Regions from separate parts of the Ensifer sp. VA4 genome, predicted to be linked through region 4. Evidence: riboswitches for the same ligand, from Rfam matches in the RefSeq annotation. Region 4 holds a riboswitch; each other region holds the start of a gene.

Region 1 (5,098 bases), 140 kb from region 4:
ACCACAGCAGACGGCAGCTTGGCGTGAATGACGGGTTCGCTGGCGACGACTTTTGCGTGAGGCTTACATATCGTTCAACCGATACAGGGGCAAGCTAGTCGCCCACGGCCAGCATCCGCCTTGCTGTCGGAAGGGACTGCGAGGCGTCCCTCCCGACGTGTTGCGCGTTAACTCCCAGCTTCGACTTCGCCGACCGGCATATAGAGGTCGCCGCCTTCGCGATACTTGGCGGCCATCGCCTCCAGCCCTTCCTTCTGTGCTTCCGCCCGAATGTCGTGCGAGATCCGCATCGAGCAGAACTTCGGGCCGCACATGGAGCAGAAATGCGCCACCTTGTGCGCTTCCTTCGGCAGCGTCTCGTCGTGGAAGTTGCGGGCTGTCTCCGGGTCGAGCGACAGGTTGAACTGGTCTTCCCAGCGGAACTCGAAGCGGGCGCGTGACAGCGCGTCGTCGCGCACCTGCGCGGCGGGATGGCCCTTGGCGAGGTCGGCGGCGTGGGCGGCGATCTTGTAGGTGATGACGCCCACCTTGACGTCGTTGCGGTCCGGCAGGCCCAGATGCTCCTTCGGCGTGACGTAGCACAGCATGGCGGTGCCGAACCAGCCGATCATCGCGGCGCCGATGCCGGAGGTGATGTGGTCGTAGCCGGGAGCGATATCCGTCGTCAGCGGTCCGAGCGTGTAGAACGGCGCCTCGCCGCAGACGGCGAGCTGCTTGTCCATGTTTTCCTTGATCTTGTGCATCGGCACGTGACCGGGGCCTTCGATCATCACCTGACAATCCTTGGCCCAGGCGATCCTCGTGAGTTCGCCGAGCGTCTCCAGTTCGGCGAATTGCGCCGCGTCGTTGGCGTCGGCGATCGAGCCGGGGCGCAAGCCATCACCGAGCGAGAAGGAGACGTCATAGGCGCGGCAGATGTCGCAGATCTCCTCGAAATGCTCGTAGAGGAAGCTCTCCTTGTGATGATGCAGACACCACTTGGCCATGATCGAGCCGCCGCGCGAGACGATGCCGGTCACCCGGTCGACGGTGAGCGGAATGTAATGCAGCCGCACGCCGGCATGGATGGTGAAATAGTCGACGCCCTGTTCGGCCTGCTCGATCAGCGTGTCGCGGTAGACCTCCCAGGTCAGGTCCTCGGCGATGCCGTTGACCTTTTCCAGCGCCTGATAGAGCGGCACGGTACCGATCGGAACCGGCGAATTGCGGATGATCCATTCGCGGATGTTGTGGATGTTGCGGCCGGTCGAAAGGTCCATGACCGTGTCGGCGCCCCAGCGGGTCGCCCAGACCATCTTTTCGACCTCTTCGGCCATCGACGAGGTGACGGCGGAGTTGCCGATATTGGCGTTGATCTTCACCAGGAAGTTCCGGCCGATGATCATCGGCTCGGATTCCGGATGGTTGATGTTGGCGGGCAGGATCGCCCGGCCGCTGGCGATTTCCTGGCGCACGAATTCCGGTGTGACATGGTCGGGGATATGGGCGCCGAAGCTCTCGCCATCGCGCGCTTTCGCGCGCGCCGCATCGCGGCCGAGGTTTTCTCGGATCGCCACGAATTCCATTTCGGGCGTGATGATGCCGGCGCGGGCATAGGCAAGCTGGGTTACCGCCTTGCCGGCCACTGCCTTCAGCGGCGCATGCTGGAACGGGAAGGTCGGCGTCAGCCGGTCGCCGCTGGCAAAGCCGTTGTCCTCTGGCCGGACGGTGCGCCCCTCGTAGGTTTCCACATCGCCGCGGGCGACGATCCAGTTGCGGCGGAGCCGCGGCAACCCCTCCTCGATGCGGATTTCGGCATCGTCGGCGGTATAGGCGCCGGAGGAATCATAGACCGTGACCGGCGGTTCGCCCGAGGTCGGGTGCAGCGCGATCTCACGCATCGGCACGCGGAGATCCGGATGCAGGATGCCGGCCTTGTGAACTTTTCGGGATGCCGGAAGCGGACCTTGGGTGACCGAGAGGGCTGCGGGCTTTGTGGCAATATTCATGACGAGGCTCCAAGTTTGCGATTGGAGACCCAGTTCTGATGCCGGAAGGATGAAAGACGCGCCGCCAGGTGCTGAACGCACGGAATCCTGGCTTCGATATCTGCACCGTCCCTACGCCAGTATGAACTGGATCAGGTTCAACGGGTCACTGCGCCACAGCCGGCGAGCCGGCCATCCAGCAGAATCTCAGCCCCTTGCGGGACCCCCCTGGTGAATGCCCAAGAGATAGCCATCGAACGGCACGGGTCGTCAAGCGTTAATCCGCTTATCGATCCGATTGCGCGTACTGCGGGTATATCGAGTCTACCGTGGAACTCAGCGGTCGGCCTTCACCGATCCTCCACGCTCCGCATAGTCGGCGCGGTTGATGCCGTGGCGCTGGAGCTTGTCGTAAAAGGTCTTGCGCGGAATGCCGAGCGCTTCGATGGTCGCCTTGACGTCGCCGCGCTGGGCTCGGAGCGCCTCCTTCAGGATCTCCGCCTCGTAGCGTTCGAGCCGCTCCGGCAGCGCGAAACCGGACTGTTCGGCCGAGGCAACGGGCTGCCCCAACGGGCCTTCGACGCCGAGCGCGACGCGTTCGGCAAAATGCGAAAGCTCGCGCACATTGCCAGGCCAGTTGTGCGTCATCAGGTGCTGCTGCACGGTCGGTGAGATGACGGGCATGTCACGCTTGAAGCGCTCGACTGCCCGGGTCAGGAAGTGCGAGAAGAGCAGCGGGATGTCGTCACGGCGTTCGCGCAGCGGCGGGATCGACAACGTCACGACGTTCAATCGAAAGTAGAGATCTTCGCGAAAGTCACCGCGCTGCGCCGGGTCGCCGAGATCAATTTTTGCGGCGGCGATGACGCGGATATCGACGGGACGGACCTGATTGGTGCCGAGCGGCGTAATCTCGCGAGCTTCAAGAACACGCAGCATCTTGACCTGGGTCGCCGGCGGCATCGCCTCGATCTCGTCGAGGAACAGCGTGCCGCCGCTGGCGTGTTCGATGCGACCGACGCGCTTCTTCAAGGCGCCAGTGAAGGCACCCTGTTCGTGGCCGAAGAGTTCGCTTTCGATCACCGTTTCCGGCAGGGCGCCGCAGTTCAGCGCGACGAAGTTGCCGTTGCGGCGCCGGCTCCAATTGTGGAGCAGGGTGGCAACCACTTCCTTGCCGCTGCCGGTTTCGCCGGCGACGAGCACGTCGACATCCGTGTCGGCGATGTGCCGGATCGTCTGCCGCAGCCGCTCCATGACCGGTGTCTGGCCGATCAGCGGCAGGCTGTCGCCGGCCGTCTCCGCCGCCCTTTTCAACGCGCGGTTCTCCATGACGAGCCGGCGCTTTTCGAGCGCGCGCCGCACGCTCTGCACCAGCCGATCGACGGCAAAGGGCTTGGGAATGAAGTCATAGACGCCATCCTGCAATGCCTGCACCGCCATCGGGATATCGCCGTGGCCGGTGACCAGGATCACCGGCAGATCGGCATCGAAGGCGGCGATGCGGCGATGGAACGCCAGGCCATCGATGCCCGGCATGCGGATATCGCTGACGACGATGCCGTCGAAATTGGCGTCGAGCGTCTCCAGCGCTTCGGCGGCACTTGCAAGCGAGGTGACGGCAAGGCCGGCAAGCTCCAGCGTCTGCTTCATCGCCTTGCGCAGATCGTTGTCGTCGTCGATGAGGTAAACGGTCGGCTGCATCGCTCAGGCCCTTTTCAGGCGGACCGTGAAGACGGTGCCCCTGTCGCTGGTTTCGACTGATATCTCGCCGCCATAGTCGGCGACGATCTCCTTGGAGATGGCAAGACCGAGGCCGAGCCCTTCGTCCTTGGAGGTGTTGAACGGTGTGAACAGATCCTCGCGGATATGCTGCGGGATACCTGGGCCGTTGTCGGCAACGACAAGCAAAACGGTGCCGGGGGGGCCGTTCTCGCAACGCACGCGGATTTCGGCGTCGGTCCGATTGCCGAGCGCTTCGAGCGCGTTCTGCAGGAGATTGATCAGGACCTGTTCAAGACGGATACGGCTGCCGAACACGCTGAGCCCGTTTTCCGGCAGGTCGACGACGATCGCATCCATGCGGCCGGCAAAGCGGCTGCGAAGGAGCATCAGCGCACCTTCGACCACCTCGCGCATCGGTGTCGGCTCGGCCACGAAGCGGCCCTTGCGGGCGAAGCTGCGGAGCTCGTCGGTGATGGTGCCGACCCTTTCGGTGAGTTCCGCGATGCTCGCGAGGTTCTCCACCGCCGTTTCCTGCTGGCCGCGGTCGAGGAAGGTGCGGGCATTGTCGGCATAGGCGCGGATGGTGGCGACCGGCTGGTTGATCTCGTGGGCGACGCCGGCGGCCACCTGGCCGAGGATCGCCAGCCGGTTCGCCTGGACCAGCTCCTGCTGAACTGCCTGGAGTTTCTCGCCGGTGCGCCTGTGGTCGGCGATCTCCGTTTCCAGATGGTCGCGGGCAAGGCTCAAGTCACGGGTACGCTCCGCCACGCGGCGCTCCAGTTCGTCACGGGCGGCACGTTCCCTCGCGGAAACCAGCGCGAGCCTCTGGCGCCGGCGCAGGAGGAAGGCGGCAAGAGTGAGGAGCGGCACGATGATCGCCAGCGCGATCAGGCGCGCCTCGCGGGTCGCGGCAGCAAGCGCGCCGTCCAGCGGCGCCAGTTGCTCCAGCCGCCAGCTCGTCGTCGGAACCATGGTTTCGACGCGCAGGAACCGTCGCTCGCTGTCGCCGGGCAGCAGGGCGCGCAACTCGCTGGAACCGTCGCTGGTCGCTTCGACGTCCCGGAAGGGAAGGGGCAGTAGCGAGGCGTCGCCGAATTGCAGGCTGTCGCGGATGGCCGCGAGACGGTCTTGCGGGATGGTTCTGGTCGTCATGAAGCGCCAGGATGGAAAGCTGGTGATCAGCACGATGCCGCGCCGGTCGGTCACATAAACGGGTTTGCCGGAGGCGAGCCATTCCGCCTCGACGTCGTCGAATTCCAGCTTGGCGACGACGACGCCGATCGGGCCGTCGGGGCTGTCCACCCGCCGCGAAATGTAAAGGCCCGGCCGTTTGCTGACCGTACCCATGGCAAAATGCTCGGCCTTGCCGTCGCGCAGCGCCAGACGGAAATATTCGCGAAACGCGTAGT
Region 2 (5,098 bases), on a different contig from region 4:
TTACTATGGTCTGGTAGCCTCTGATATCTATGTTGCCGAAGCGAAGCTGAGTGTGCGAGAGGCATACGAGCCTAGCTATCAAGATTCGTTGGACGGCAGCAGTTCGGTTACATCCATAATTGGTAAGATCGGGATCGGAGGAGGAGCCGTAACATCGCAAGACTCGATGATCATCTTAGATTATTTGAAGAGTCGATCCGTGATCATTGATATTGGCGGTAAAGCGAAACTTAGGGAGATGTTTGGTAAGGCTAGCATTGACTGGTTCTCCCGATTGGACGCAGATGAGGATCTGGAGTCCATCTGGGCGTATTGGAAAAAGCACGTAATTACCTATGTGGACTCAACATCCAATATTCTGACGCTAAAAGTTCGGGGATACACGCCGGACGACGCATTTTGGTTGGCGAAGGAACTGACGAAGCAGAGTGAGGCTCTAATCAACACGATATCTCGACGAAATAGGAAGGACGCGCTTGATATTGCAGCGGGAGAAGTCGACCGTGCAATGGCCGAGTTGGCAGCGGCGAGAGCAGACATTCTGAGTTTTCAAAGACGGACCAACACGATTGATCCTCAAGACACAGCGAAGCAAATTCTCTCCTTAATTGCCGAACTTACAGTTAAAAAGATAGAGCTAGAAGGAGAGCTGAAAGCTCTTCAGTTATCAGGCGCAGCTAATAAGCCCGGAGAAAAGTACCGAAGAACTAACTTGGCTGCAATCGACAAGCAACTAGATGATTTACAAAAGTCTCTGACTAGCAAAGATTCAAGTGCGCTGTCCGATCACCTGAAAGACTACGAGTTGTTGAGATTGAAGGAGAAATTTGCGGAGCAACTGTACACAGCTGCTAGAAACAGTCTGGAAGAGGCTAGGCGAAAGTTGACGAACCAGCAGCTGTATGTCGTTGTAATTGTGCCCCCGCTCATCCCGGACTCTTCTATATATCCGAAACCTCTTCAAGAAGCTGCGGTTACCTTTCTCGCCTTGTTAGTTTTCTGGGCGATAGCTTGCTTGTTAGTTGCTACCGTCAGAGACAGCACAGTGTGAATTCAAGCCGAGAATATACGGCGCCTTTTATGGCGAGTATGCTGCACCATCTCCACGGCGATCGGCGAGATGACGGCCGGCTTCTTGCCCTGCGCTCGTCGGCGCGCGTTCGCTTCGACGTCGGCCGTCGCGTAGAAGGGCCGCCGCGCATGCACCCAGCAGGCTGCTTCTGTTATCGGGCCGGACCGTCGATCCGGAAGATAGAGCTTGGTGTAGCGTAAGCGTCCGGGGAGCGGATTTTGCTGAACGAGCCAGTTAGGCGATGTTCTGGCATTAGAACCAGCATTAGTGCTGACACTAATTCCAGATCTGAGAGGTTGGCATGGCTCGCATGGAGATCATTTCCGGCGTTGAGCGTAGGCGGCGATGGTCGAAAGAAACTAAGCTGAAGATATTGGCGGAAGCTGACCAGCCTGGCGTCCGCATTGGTGATGTAGCTCGCCGCCATGACATCTATCCCCCCTCCGAATATGAAAATCTACGTTTTCCCTGATAACATCGGCCTCGTTTCTGACCAACAATGTCATGATTAGTTTCATTTTTGCCCCACTATCTTTGCCCCAAATATATTAGAATTATTGAACTATCAATCTGAAGCTATGGGAACAAGTCGTTAGCTCGCGGAGGCGAAGTCGAGGCGAAGTTGCTAAACATTGGACAGTTACGCAAAAGCCGCCTCCCATGTCCGTGTCGCTGCTTGCCGCTTACCGGGAATCTCGCGCCGTCTGGATGGCGCCGATAACCGACGCAATGAAACATATCGTCGGACGCTCATCAATGAAGTGGCCGCCGATCGTGATGGTCGAACCCCTGGGCTCGTCTTCGTGATTCATTGGATCGGGCCCCACACCGAACTGCGCTGCCGAAGCTGTGCCGGGCCAAAGAAACGCGACGCCTGAAGACATTGTCGATACTGTGCGACAGCTCGATTATTGCCAATGATGAAAGTGAGTGCCGGTGACCGGGAACGGCACCGGCACCGGCATCGGTAAACACGGGAGCGGGTCAATCGCTCAGGTCATTTCGCAAGAATCCGGTCTTCAATTCCCAGTGACGGGGTCGGGTCGCGGCTTAATCTGGCCAGTGAGGCGATGTTGCTCGGAATCACGCCAAAGACGCGGCATGTGGCGGCCGAGGCCGGGAAATTGGGGGCACTCATCCGCTAGGCCCCAGAGATCTTCAGCCGTTAAAACTCGCGACACACGCATATCTGTTCCTCCGTCGCGCGGCAGAGACCTCAAGACCCCCACAGGATCGTATCCAGATCAGCAAAATCGGTGTTACGAAATAACGCCGATACAATGCGTGCTGCCTGGGTTGCGGCACACGGGATCTGGCTAAAATGCCCGCGTATCACCCGATCGCCAGACTGGAGAGCGCCGAGCGGCTTCGAGATCGACCATAGAGTTCGTCCGATCCACTTTTGAACTGGTATAGAGTTCAAACCAGAAGATGAGGGCGGCGCCGGTGCCCCGCCTTTCCAAGCCAAGGGCCTAGATTAGAGACAACGACGTGAGAGAAACTCTCGCTGAACGTCGAGCGGCTTCGCGGCAGCGCCGCCGACCATATTTGTCCCAGCTGTGGGCATTGGTTGGGAACACGATGACATAATGTTGATCGCCAATAATTGACATTACCTCCCACGCTCCCCTAGCATCCAATAATGCCGAGGGGCGCATCTGACGGTGCTGAGATGGCGGTGAGCCAGACCCTTGAACCTGAACCGGATCATACCGGCGTAGGAACGGCGGGGCCTCCATCGGCACATCAGCCGCGCCTGCGCCTTTCATCCGGATCTCCATCATTTGGTTTTGGAAAGATCGCTGATGCCTGCACGTAGTTTAGGATGTTGCGACGGAGAATTCCGGGAGCCGAGCCGGCCAGTAGCTACCCTCGATCATTCGGGTTCCTCGCTGGCAGCTGGAATGGGCGCGCGCCTTAGCACCCGGGTGCGAGCAGCCGTCCACATTGAGCGCACCACCTCTACCTGCCACGGAAGCTGGACATGACTGCTATCGCTGTCACTATTGCAGGATCGGATTCCGGTGGTGGTGCCGGTATCCAGGCGGATCTGAAGACGTTTTCGGCGCTCGGCGTCTATGGCGCCAGCGTGATTACTGCTGTCACGGCGCAGAACACCCGTGGGGTCACGGCCGTCGAGGATATCTCTCCGGCCGTCGTCACAGCTCAGATCGATGCGGTGTTTTCGGACCTCGCCGTTGGCGCGGTGAAGCTCGGCATGGTGTCCCGCCAGGAGACCATTACCGCGATCGTTTCCGGTTTGAAGAGGCACGGACAGATGGCCGTCATCGATCCCGTGATGGTCGCCACTTCAGGTGACGTATTGTTACGTCCGGATGCGATCGCGACGCTCAAGGAGGAGTTGCTGCCACTTGGGCTTATCGTGACGCCGAACCTGCCTGAAGCGGCGTTGTTGACAGGACGCGCGATTGCGCAGAACGAGACGGAGCTGGCGCGCCAGGCGGAGTTGCTCCTGAAGCTTGGTGCGCGCGCCGTGCTGATGAAAGGCGGGCATGCGAAGGGCGATGAAGCGGTGGATATCCTCTTTTGTGGCGACACCCTCTTGCGCCTGTCGCGCTCGCGGGTCGAGACAAGGAATGATCATGGCACCGGCTGCACACTGTCAGCCGCAATCGCGGCTGGTCTTGCCCGCCGGCAGACGCTTGAAGACGCGGTTGTAGCCGCCAAGACCTATCTGCACGAGGCGCTTGTTGCCGGAGCGGACTTGACGATCGGGCAGGGGCGGGGACCGGTCCATCACTTCCATCAGTGGTGGGGCCGAAGCGGCGATTAATCCCATTCCCGAAGCCGTGTGCCGGTTTCACCGTTCAAGTTCAGCTAAGAAAACCAAGTCATTCCATTGCGGATAAGCGATGGAATGACCTTCGAGGCGAGAAGTTCGTCGCTTGCGAGATGCGGACGCGCGACGGGGACGGCGCGCGCGTTTCGGTTCAGGCTACCGCAGCGCTGACGTGAGCCGGCTGCTCCGCCTTGAGCAGTTTCCGGTAGAGCGCGACATGTTCGCGGCCGCAGTCGACATGGCTCATCGGGCGCCTGAGGGTTGCCCGAAGATTGTCCCAGGATCGCGGTGTGCTCAGCACATCAAGCATCCGATCGGCAAGGTCTTGTGCGCTGCCGGCCCGGAAATGATAGCCGTCCAGGCGGTCGCGAACTTTCTCGGCCATGCCGCCGATATCCGAACACAGGATCGGTCGACCATGGTGCAGGGCTTCCTGAATGACGACCGGAGAATTCTCCCACCACACCGAGGGCATCACCACCCAGTCAACCGAACGCATCAGCCGCGGCATATCCTGGTTCTGGTAGGCACCATAGAAGCGGACGCGCCGGCCGGCGTCCTCGATCAGCTTCGCGACGCGCTCCTGATACCCGGTCGGCTGGCGTTCGAGGTTGCCGCCGAAGATCATCAGCGTGGAATCGTCACCCCAGATCTCCTCGGGCACGCGTGACACGGCGTCGATCAACACATGCACGCCTTTGAACGGGGTCATCTGCCCGAAATAGGCAAAGCGGTTGCGTCGTGCCGTCGGCGTTGGCAGTTCGCGTGCGGGGGTCTTTTCCCCCATGACGATGCCGTTTTCGATCACGAAGATCTTCTCGGCGGCGATGCCCCACTCGACATAGCGATTGGCGAGAAAGGCGCTCGGGGCGATGAAGGCGTCGGCAAGGTTCAGCATGCCCCGCACGAATTGCTCGCGGCGGACGAAGCGCGACACCGGGATTTCGGGGAAGCACGTGTGGCAGCTGATCGGCGAGGCGCCATTGCATAGCTGACCCGAGGGTCGCTTCACCATTTGTCCGTGGTTGTGACAGATCGGCAGATATTCGTGGAAGGTCACGACGATGCGCGCTTTTGGCAGAGCGTCACGCACCGCATAGAGCGCTTCCAGCCCAAAGCCCATGACATGGTGGAAGTGGACGATGTCCGGCTTGATGTCTCCCACGAAGCGCAAGAGGTCTCGGCGGATTGCGTCGGTATCGCCATTGGACAGGAAGAAATGATCA
Region 3 (5,098 bases), on a different contig from region 4:
GCGTTCAACGCGCCACCGGTTGTGGCTTAGCCTTCGAGCTCCTCACGCAACATTTCGAGCTCCAGCCATTCCTCCTCCATGCGGGCCAGATCCGCACGAAGCTTCTCCAGTTCCTGCGCGAGCTTCGCAAAAGCGTTTGGGTCTTTTGTGAAAAGGTTGGGGTCGGCCATCTTTTCCTCGCGCTTGGCGGCCTCGGCCTGCGCCTTGGCGATCTCCTTCGGCAGGTTTTCGAGCGCGAATTTCTGCTTGTAGGAAAGCTTGCCCTTGGCGGCCCTTGGCGCTTCGGCGGCGGGTGCGGCCGTGTCGTTGGCCTTGGCCTTCTCCACCCTTTCGGCTCTGCGCTTTTCCTCGATCGCGCCCTTGCGCTGCGCCATCATGTCGGAATAGCCGCCGGCATATTCGATCCAGCGGCCGTCCGGCTCCTCGGGGTTTGCCGGCGCGATCGTCGAGGTGACGGTGCGGTCGAGGAAATCACGGTCGTGGCTGACGAGGATCACCGTTCCGGCAAAGCCGGCGACGATCTCCTGCAAGAGGTCGAGGGTCTCGATGTCGAGGTCGTTGGTCGGCTCGTCGAGGATCAAGAGGTTCGTCGCCCGCGCCAGGATACGCGCCAGCATCAGCCTTGCCCGCTCGCCGCCGGAGAGTTCGCGGATCGGGGTGCGCGCCTGCTCCGGCTGGAACAGGAAGTCCTTCATGTAACCGGTGACGTGGCGCTGCTCGCCATTGACCAGCAGGTTATCGCCGCGGCCGTCCGTCAGGTAGTGTGCCAGCGTCTCATCCAGATTGAGGTCTTCGCGCCTCTGGTCGAGCGTCGCCATTTCGAGATTGGTACCGAGCTTGACCGTGCCGCTGTCCGGTTCGATCTGCCCGGTCAAAATCTTCAGAAGCGTCGTCTTGCCGGCACCATTCGGGCCAACGAGACCGATGCGGTCGCCGCGATGCACGCGGATCGAGAAGGGTGCAACGATGGTGCGCTCGCCATAGGCCTTGCTGATCTTCTCGGCCTCGATCACCAGCTTGCCGGATTCCTTGGCATCGGCAACCGTCGCCTGCACTGTCCCCTGCGGTCCCTTGTGGCCACGATAGGCCGCTCGCATGGTCTGCAGTTCGCCGAGACGGCGCATGTTGCGCTTGCGCCGCGCGGTCACGCCGTAACGCAGCCAGTGCTCCTCGCGTTCGATCGCCTTGCCGAGCTTGTGCTGCTCCAGCTCTTCCGCTTCCAGCACCTCGTCACGCCAGGCTTCGAAATGCGCAAAGCCGCGGTCGAGCCGGCGCGACTGGCCACGATCGAGCCAGACGGTTGCGGTCGAAACCTTCTCCAGGAAGCGCCGGTCGTGCGAGATCAGCACCAGTGCCGAGCGGCTGCGGGTAAGCTCGTCTTCCAGCCATTCGATCGTCGGCAGGTCGAGATGGTTGGTCGGCTCGTCAAGCAGCAGGATATCGGGCTCTGGCGCCATGACGCGGGCGAGCGCCGCCCGGCGCGCCTCGCCGCCGGAGAGCCGCTTCGGGTCTTCTTCGCCGGTCAGTCCCAGATGCTGCAACAGATAGGCGACGCGATAGGGGTCGTCGCTCGGCCCGAGCCCCGCCTCGGCATAGGCCTGCACCGTGTCGTACCCGTCGAAATCCGGCGCCTGGTGCAGATAGCGAATGGTCGCCGAGGGATGGCGGAACACTTCGCCCGACTGCGCTTCCGCAAGACCCGCGGCAATCTTCATCAGCGTTGACTTGCCCGAGCCGTTGCGCCCGACCAGGCAGATCCGGTCGCCCGGCTCCACTTGCAGGTTGGCGCCGGCCAGAAGCGGCGTGCCGCCGAAGGTGAGGAAGATGTCGTCGAGTTTCAGAATGGGGGGCGCCAAGGCTCAGGCTCCGGTAAGATCATAGGGGCGGGCAAGCACGATGGCGCGGCCGCTCTTGAGGCTGAAGCGAAGGGGACCCTCCGCAACATTGGAAACGGTTCGGGACGAGCCGAACGGCAGGGTGAAATCGTCGAGCGGGTAACGCGCATTGACGATCGAAAGACCGGCGAGCTCGGTCAACCCCAGGACCGAAAAGAGGCAACCCTTCGGCAGGTCGAGCTCGAGCGTACCGGCAAGCAGCGGATAGGCCTCTTCCTCGCCGGAGGTCATCAGCACCGAAAGCCCGCGCTCGGCAAGGGCGACCGCCTGCAACAGGTGCAGGAAGGCATGGTCGCTGCGGGTGCCGCCAAGCGCACCGGCAAAGATCAAGCTGTCGGCACCACGCGACAGGGCAGCCTCGACGGCGATCTCGCCATCCGTGGCCGCCTTTGCCGCCGGATAGGCCTCGCGCGGAACGGAGGCGAATTCGGAAAGCAGGGTGTCTTCAGTCGAATCGAAATCACCGACCCAGACATCCGGGACGATGCCGAGCAGACGGGCGTGCCGCATGCCGCCGTCAGCCGCGACGAAGCGGCTTCCGCCGAGCTGGCGTGTCAGCCGGTCGGTGCTTGTGAGCGCACCGCCAAGCAGAATGGTGAAGGTCGATCGAGCCATGGCAAAGCCCATAGCGCAAAGGACCGCGGAAGGAAAACGAAGAAAGCTGCAAGACGGTCGGATCTCAAGATTTTGCGAGAGCCGTCAATGGCCTTCCGGCACCGGATCGGGAGACAGCATGCCGGCATAGACGCCGGGCGTCGAATCCGGAATCTCGATAGCGCCGGCCACACGCTCATAGAACCTCGCCGGGCCGACCCCGCCGATGACCGCATAACCGTAGCCAGCCTCGCGCATCGCCGTCAGGCTTTCGATCAGCAGCGCCTCGCCGATGCCCTGCCCGCGCATGCCTTCGTCGACGCCGGTCGGGCCGAAGAAACCGAGCGCGGTCACGTCGTAGCAGGCGAAACCGACGATCTTCTCGTCATGCACCGCGATATGAATGCGCGTCGGGGTCGAGGAAAAGGCCGCTTCCGCCTCGCCCGCCCAGCCGGCGCCGAAAGTCCTCTCGATCCAGGAGACGATCAGGCGGCGCTCGGGCGCCATGGCGCGGCGAATGCGGATGCCCGGGCCAAGCTTCGACTGGGGCTGCGCCGGCAAGGCATATAGTCGAACGAGCATATCTGGCATGGCATTTCCTCCTCGCAGCTCTCTGCAGCTTTTGTCTTAGCGCGGCTGCCGGCTTACGCAAGCGCGGACGCCATGCCCGGAGCCGCACCAGTCTCGGCTTGCACCAAACACGCTTGCCATGGAACCAACGTGGCGGTAAATCTCTTGGCGCTCTAACGGGGTGCCTTCCGACCGCATGACGGCCGAAGGCTGAGAGGCGTGAAACGCCAACCCGCGGAACCTGATCCGGCTCATACCGGCGGAGGGATTAGACGCGATCGCACCGATACGCCCTTTTCCCGTGCAACAACGAACATTGGGAGAGGTGCTTCGCATGTCCAATTCATCACAGCTCAAAATGATTAGCCGGCTAAAGCAATTCCAGCAAAAGTGCGACGCGGTTTTGCGTCCGGAATTGCGCAAAAGTAAGAAGCTGGAGCGCTTCCGCGCTCTAGCTCTGGCTGCCGCGGCAAGCCTTGTTTTCGCTGGTTATGCAACGGCTGCCGACAAGACGCTGACGGTCTATACCTATGAGAGCTTCATCACCGAATGGGGCCCCGGCGCCAAGGTGGCGGAAGCCTTCGAAAAGACGTGCGAGTGCAAGGTCAACTATGTCGGCGTTGCCGATGGCGTCGAATTGCTTACCCGCCTGAAGCTCGAAGGCGAAGCTTCGAAGGCCGACATCGTGCTCGGTCTCGACACCAACCTCGTGGCGGAAGCCAAGGCAACCGGCTTCTTCGCGCCGCACGGGGTCGACGCCAAGGACCTCAAGGTCCCGGGCGACTTCTCCGACGATACCTTCCTGCCCTATGACTACGGCCACTTCGCCGTCGTCTATGACACCGAAACGCTGAAGACGCCGCCGAAGAGCCTCAAGGAACTGGTGGAAGGCGACGCGTCGCAGAAGATCGTCATCGAGGACCCGCGCACCTCGACGCCCGGCCTCGGTCTGCTGCTCTGGGTCAAGGCCGTCTATGGTGATGAGGCGGGTGCCGCCTGGGCAAAGCTCAAGGATCGCGTCCTGACGGTCACCCCCGGCTGGTCGGAAGCCTATGGCCTCTTCACCAAGGGCGAAGCGCCGATGGTGCTCTCCTATACCACCTCGCCCGCCTACCACATGGTTGCTGAGAACACCGACCGCTACCAGGCGGCCGCTTTCTCCGAAGGCCACTACATCCAGATCGAAGTCGCCGGCATGACCAAGAATGCCAAGGAGCCGGAACTGGCTAAGCAGTTCTTGAGCTTCATGACCGGGCCGGAGTTCCAGTCGATCATCCCGACGACCAACTGGATGATGCCGGTTGGCGCCACCAGCGCGCCGCTGCCGGATGCTTTCAACAAGCTGGTCACTCCGGAAAAGACCTTGCTGCTGCCGTCGGAAGAGGTCGCGAAGAACCGCAAGGCCTGGATCGACGAGTGGCTTGCCGCGATGAGCAAGAACTGAGGCCGGATTGTTCGCGCTTCGCGAAAACCGCATGACGGTTGCCGCCGGGGCATTTTGCCTCGGCGCCTTCCTGCTCTTCGTCGGCCTGGCGATCGCCGCCTTGCTCGCTGAGACCGGCGGCGCGGGCGAGGGCCCCCTGTTCGACGCCTATATCTGGCGCGTCACCCGCTTCACGCTGCTGCAGGCAAGCCTTTCCACGCTGCTATCGGTGCTCTTCGCGATACCGGTGGCGCGGGCGCTGGCGCGGCGGCCGCAGTTTTTCGGCCGCATCTGGCTCTTGCGGCTGATGGCGCTGCCGCTCGGTCTGCCCGTTCTCGTCGGCGCGCTTGGACTCATCGAAATCTGGGGACGCCAAGGGTTCCTCAATGCGGGCCTGCGCTGGCTTGGTCTTGAGCGGCCGGTCAGCATCTACGGCCTGTTCGGCATCCTGCTCGCCCATGTCTTCTTCAACATGCCGCTTGCGGCGCGCCTGTTCCTGGCCGGTCTCGAGCGCATTCCCGCCGAATACTGGCGCAGCGCCGCCAATCTCGGCATGGCGTCCCACGCGCTTTTCCGCTTCATCGAATGGCCTGTTGTTCGCGGCCTGCTGCCGGGT
Region 4 (5,098 bases):
CTGCGGATCAACCTGGCGCATTTCGGTGCCTTTGACGAAATCCTGCGCCCCGGGGCACCGACGGGCGTCATGGTCTCTTGTCCCCAGGACAAGTTTTCCGGGCCGCCGAGCTGGGAGGAGATCATCGGCAGAACGATCGACCACGAACGCCGCCCGAACCTCTTTGCGGATTTAAGCTATCTCAGTGAGCTGGTCAGCAGCGACGACAAAACTCTTCACGCAGAGATCCGTCAGTTGCTGGACAAATGGCTGGCCGCCTACGATCCCGACGCCCGCCATCTGATGTTCGGGACCGACTGGTCGATGATGGCGCTCGAGAAGGATTACAATGCCTATGTTTCGCGGATCGCCGAGCAGCTGACGCTCGCCAGCGTCAGCGACGAGCATCAGCAGAACATCCTCTGGAGGAACGCTTCCCGCTTTCTCGGTCTCGATCGGCCAGGCAAAACGCGCGACCGGCTTATGGCCTATTGCCGCAAGCGCGGCCTCGATAGCACCTGGCTCGCAGATCTGGCGATCGCCTGAGATGAGGTCGTAGCACCTGCGATGTCAGGGAGGCTCAACGCCACCGCGCCGTACGTGCAATCCATTCGCGCGTCCGCCCTTCGGGATCGGCATTCAGCGTGATGTCGGTGACGACCGCGGCACTGTCGGCGCCATGCTCGAAGACGCCGGCAATCCGGTCGGTATTGAGCCCGCCGATCGCAATGAGTGGCAGCGGCGTGACGCGCTCCCGCCAGGCGGAGAGGCGCGGCAGCCCTTGCGGATCCCATTTCATCTGCTTGAGGATCGTCGGATAGATCGGCCCGAGCGCGACGTAGTCGGGCCTGGCGGCAAGGGCCGTCTCCAGTTCGGCCTCGTCATGGGTGCTGAGGCCGAGTTTCAGGCCAGCGGCGCGGATCGCGGCGAGATCAGCGTCGGCGAGATCTTCCTGGCCGAGATGGATGAAATCGCAGCCCTCTTCGATTGCGAGGCGCCAGTAGTCGTTGACGACGAGCTGGCAACCATGGCGGTCACAGATCGCCTTGGCCGCGCGGATCTCGTCGCGAAGCTCTGCATCCGGACGATCCTTGACGCGAAGCTGCACCAGCTTGACGCCGAGCGGTACCAGCCGCTCGATCCATGCCGCGCTGTCGACGATGAGGTAGAAGGGATCGAGCTTCACGCGAACACCGCCTTTCCGATGACGGGCGTGGAGGGTACGGCAAAATCGCGCGGTTCGAGCATGCCTGCCTCGAGGGCATCGCGTCCGGCATCGATCGCCCGGGCGAAGGCCGACGCCATGAGGGCCGGCTTCGCCGCTCCGGCGACGGCGGTATTGAGCAGCACCGCATCGAAGCCAAGCTCCATCACCGCCGTTGCGTGCGACGGGCGGCCAATGCCGGCATCGACGATCAGCGGCATATCCGGAAAATGGGCACGCATGGCTCTCAAGGCGGAGATGTTCTGTGGCCCCTTGGCGCTGCCGATCGGCGCGCACCAGGGCATCAGCACCCTGCATCCGGCTTCGACGAGGTGCTCGCCGACCACCAGGTCGTCGGTCGTATAGGGGAAGACCTCGAAACCTTCGGCTGAGAGGATGCGTGCCGCCTCGACCAACCCGAAGACATCGGGCTGCAGCGTATCCTGATGGCCGATGACTTCGAGCTTGATCCAGTTCGTGTCGAAGACCTCGCGCGCCATCTTCGCGGTCAGCACCGCCTCCGACACCGAGTGGCAACCGGCGGTGTTCGGCAGCACGCGCACGCCGAGCGCGCGGATCAGTTCGAAGAAGCCGCCGCCTTGTTTTCCGCCGGCGGTTTCGCGACGAAGCGAGACCGTGACGACCTCCGTTGCCGACGAACGAACCGCGTCTTCGAGGGAGGCAGGCGAGGGGTAGCGGGCGGTGCCCAGAAGCAGGCGGGAACGCAGTTCCTGTCCGTAAAGCGTCAGCATGCCTCAGCCTCCTTTCATCGGCGAGAGAATTTCGATCCGGTCGCGATCGTTGAGGGAATGGGCCGAACGGTCGGCCCGGTGCACCAGCTCGCCATTGACGGCGGTAGCAAGCCAATCCCCTTCGAAGTCGAGTGTCGCCAGAAGCTCGGCAAGGGTCGTGACTGCGAGGTCATGCTCCTCGCCGTTGACAATCAATTTCATGCGGCGTCTCCCTTCAGGTTCCAGGCAAGCGCAAGGTCCGCCGCTTCCTCGGCCAAGGCCGGCGAAAGCAGGAAGCCATGACGGTAAAGCCCGTTTAGCGCGATGGTGTTTCCGGCGCGATTGATGCGCGGCAGGTTGTCTGCAAAGGCCGGTCGGACGCCGGTGCCGGTTTCGAGAAGGCGCGCCTCGCCGAAGGCAGGGTGCAGCGCATAGGCGGCATTCAGCAACTCCATCAGGGAGCGGACAGTGATCGGACCGCCATCATCGGATTCGATCATGGTCGCCCCGCACATGAAGAGGCCGTTGCCGCGCGGCACGATGTAGAGTGGGATGCGCGGGTGGATGAGACGGACTGGCCGCGACAATTCCACTTCATCGCTTTGCAGGTAGAGCATCTCGCCACGTACCCCACGCAGTCCGGCGGTGCTGCTGATTCTTGCGGCGCCACGGCAATCGGCGATCAGATCGTAGCCGCCATCGCTATCCGTCTCGCCGATGAGGGCGACACCGCTTTCGACAAGCTTTTGCCTTAGCAAGGAAAGCGCTCGGCGCGGGTCGAGATGCGCCTCGCCCGGAAAAAACAACGCCTCCCGGAAGCGCCCGGCAAGCGCCGGCTCCAGCGCTGTGACCGCCTCGGCATCGAGCCACTCGAAGCCGGAGGTGCGTGAAGCGAAGCGTTTGAGTTCGCCGGCGTCGCGTGGCGGGGCGACGACGAGGGTGCCGTTGCGCGATACCTCTCCGGGAAGCGCCCGATCCCACCAATCGATGGCGGCTATGCCGCGTGTCAGCACCGGTTCCTCGGCGCTCTCGCGCTCGCACCAGGGCGCAAGCATACCGCCGGCAAACCAGGATGCGGCCCCGCCGAAGTCTGGCTGCCGCTCCGCAACCGTCACTTCGACGCCTCGGGCGGTCAATTCATGGGCGAAGGCCAGTCCGACGACGCCGGCGCCTTTGATGAGGGCGCGCATGGTCAATGCGCCCAGCCGCGGCCAGCGGGACGTGTGATGGGAAAAGTCGCGGTGAAGATACGCATTGCCGAGGCTCCATTATTGGAGACCCAGTTCGACCGGAAGGGAGGGAAGGACGCCTTGCCGAAGTCTGTACGCGCGAACGCGACGATTGCGGCAGCGATGTCTGCACCGTCCCTACGCCAGTATGAACTGGATCAGGTTCAACGGGTCACTGCGCTGCGCAAACCGCCTAGCAGAATCTCAGCCCCTTGCCGGGACACCCCTGGTGAATGCGTTAAACTGACCGGCAGTGTCGGTCCTTGTCAAGGCCTGCCGTCTTCTACACGATGGGTAGAATCCCGGCTGAAAAAATAATCTATAAAATTGCCGCCGAGAGATGACGCGTGCGCAGCGAGTTGTCACTTGCGGCTTGCCGGGCGAGCAATCGCCCGGTTCGGAAACGCTGCAAGCCGCAAAAGCGATCATTCAAATCGGATATCACTCGCTGATCGCTGCATTTCGTCGGGTGCCGCCATCGTTAAGCATTTGCAGTGCGTTCCGGCATCCTCCGCTATTTCTGCTGGCCCTAATCGAGTTGCATTCTGCGCCCACTGGTTGAATATTTCCGTCGGTTTTTCCGAGGGGTGGTTGCTTGCTCAAGAATGAGAAGAAATTATAGATAATATCAGAATCTATCTATATTGCTTCGCGAAGCCAGAGGGAGTGAGCAGCAGTGCTGGATGCAAACATATCGATCGAGCCGACTTCGAACACCGTCGAAACCACCGAAAACCGGTGGGATCTCGCCGAAGCGCAAGAAATCTATCAACTGCCGTTCAACGACCTGCTGTTTCGCGCCCATTCCATCCATCGCTCCCATTTCGATCCCAACGCCGTCCAGATGAGCCGACTGCTCTCGATCAAGACCGGGGGCTGTGCCGAAGATTGCGGTTATTGCAGCCAGTCGGCACATTACCCGACCGGGCTCAAGGCGTCGAAATTGATGGAGGTCGAGCGCGTTCTCGCTGAAGCGCGGAAGGCAAAAGACGGTGGCGCGACGCGCTATTGCATGGGCGCCGCCTGGCGCAGTCCGAAGGAGCGCGACATGGAGGCGATTGTCGCCATGATCAGCGGCGTCAGGGCACTCGGCATGGAGACCTGCATGACGCTCGGAATGCTGACACCCGCCCAGTCCGAGCGTCTCGCGGACGCCGGGCTCGACTACTACAACCACAATGTCGATACGTCGGAGCGGTTCTACAGCGAGATCATCACCACCCGCACCTTCGCCGATCGCCTGGAGACGCTCGCCAATGTCCGCGACGCCGGCATCAAGGTTTGTGCCGGCGGCATCCTCGGCATGGGCGAAACCGTTGACGACCGGGTCTCGATGCTGGTGACGCTCGCCAACCTGCCGGTGCCGCCTGAAAGCGTGCCGATCAACATGCTGATCCCCATCCCCGGCTCGAAACTTGGCGATGCAGCGCCGGTCGACCCGATCGATTTCGTCCGCACCATCGCGCTCGCGCGCATAATGATGCCTAAGTCCCATGTGCGCCTCTCGGCCGGCCGCACCGACATGAGCGACGAGATGCAGGCGCTCTGTTTCTTCGCCGGCGCCAATTCGATCTTCGTCGGCGAGACGCTGCTGACCGCCGACAACCCGGGCGAGGACCATGATGCGGGCCTCTTCCGCCGCCTCGGGTTGGAGCCGATGGCGCTTGCCGCAAAAGAGGGCGCTGCCGAATGACCGCGAGCCTCGTCACCTGCCACGCGAAGACGCTACACGGCCTCGAACGCAAGGGGCGCCGGCGTGAACTTGTCGCCGGGGGTGGCATCGACTTCACCTCCAACGACTATCTGGCGCTTGCCGGGTCGCCGCGGTTGAAGGCCGCGATCACCGCTGCGATCGAGCGCGGCGTGCCGGTCGGGTCTGGCGGCTCGCGGCTCCTGCGCGGCAACCATGCGGAACACGCGGCGCTGGAGGCAGAGGCAGCCGCCTTCTTTGGCGC

Evidence for each region. Region 4 has a riboswitch for thiamine pyrophosphate ahead of thiO (glycine oxidase ThiO). Riboswitches for the same ligand answer to the same signal wherever they lie in the genome.
Region 1: it holds a riboswitch for thiamine pyrophosphate, as region 4 does, so the genes downstream of both, thiC (phosphomethylpyrimidine synthase ThiC) here and thiO (glycine oxidase ThiO) in region 4, are expected to answer to the same signal.
Region 2: it holds a riboswitch for thiamine pyrophosphate, as region 4 does, so the genes downstream of both, thiD (bifunctional hydroxymethylpyrimidine kinase/phosphomethylpyrimidine kinase) here and thiO (glycine oxidase ThiO) in region 4, are expected to answer to the same signal.
Region 3: it holds a riboswitch for thiamine pyrophosphate, as region 4 does, so the genes downstream of both, thiB (thiamine ABC transporter substrate binding subunit) here and thiO (glycine oxidase ThiO) in region 4, are expected to answer to the same signal.

Annotation. Positions count from the first base shown of each region.
Region 1 covers NZ_JBVQPO010000011.1:122,675-127,772, reverse strand. Annotated here, with positions in the region: gene thiC (phosphomethylpyrimidine synthase ThiC) at 168-1,988, opposite strand; TPP riboswitch at 2,079-2,207, opposite strand; gene AC0C6X_RS20150 (sigma-54-dependent transcriptional regulator) at 2,304-3,668, opposite strand; gene AC0C6X_RS20145 (ATP-binding protein) at 3,672-5,098, opposite strand, start outside.
Region 2 covers NZ_JBVQPO010000009.1:168,763-173,860, reverse strand. Annotated here, with positions in the region: gene AC0C6X_RS17335 (KpsE/RkpR family capsule polysaccharide export protein) at 1-1,051, shown strand, start outside; partial or broken gene AC0C6X_RS17330 (IS66 family transposase) at 1,093-1,266, opposite strand; gene AC0C6X_RS17325 (transposase) at 1,374-1,544, shown strand; TPP riboswitch at 2,711-2,813, shown strand; gene thiD (bifunctional hydroxymethylpyrimidine kinase/phosphomethylpyrimidine kinase) at 3,057-3,866, shown strand; gene AC0C6X_RS17315 (glycosyltransferase family 4 protein) at 4,024-5,098, opposite strand, start outside.
Region 3 covers NZ_JBVQPO010000004.1:197,984-203,081, reverse strand. Annotated here, with positions in the region: gene AC0C6X_RS08085 (ABC-F family ATP-binding cassette domain-containing protein) at 27-1,856, opposite strand; gene AC0C6X_RS08080 (thiamine diphosphokinase) at 1,860-2,510, opposite strand; gene AC0C6X_RS08075 (GNAT family N-acetyltransferase) at 2,595-3,080, opposite strand; TPP riboswitch at 3,227-3,344, shown strand; gene thiB (thiamine ABC transporter substrate binding subunit) at 3,493-4,503, shown strand; gene thiP (thiamine/thiamine pyrophosphate ABC transporter permease ThiP) at 4,511-5,098, shown strand, end outside.
Region 4 covers NZ_JBVQPO010000011.1:263,687-268,784, reverse strand. Annotated here, with positions in the region: gene AC0C6X_RS20820 (amidohydrolase family protein) at 1-525, shown strand, start outside; gene AC0C6X_RS20815 (thiamine phosphate synthase) at 560-1,165, opposite strand; gene AC0C6X_RS20810 (thiazole synthase) at 1,162-1,935, opposite strand; gene thiS (sulfur carrier protein ThiS) at 1,939-2,136, opposite strand; gene thiO (glycine oxidase ThiO) at 2,133-3,104, opposite strand; TPP riboswitch at 3,261-3,381, opposite strand; gene bioB (biotin synthase BioB) at 3,841-4,836, shown strand; gene AC0C6X_RS20790 (8-amino-7-oxononanoate synthase) at 4,833-5,098, shown strand, end outside.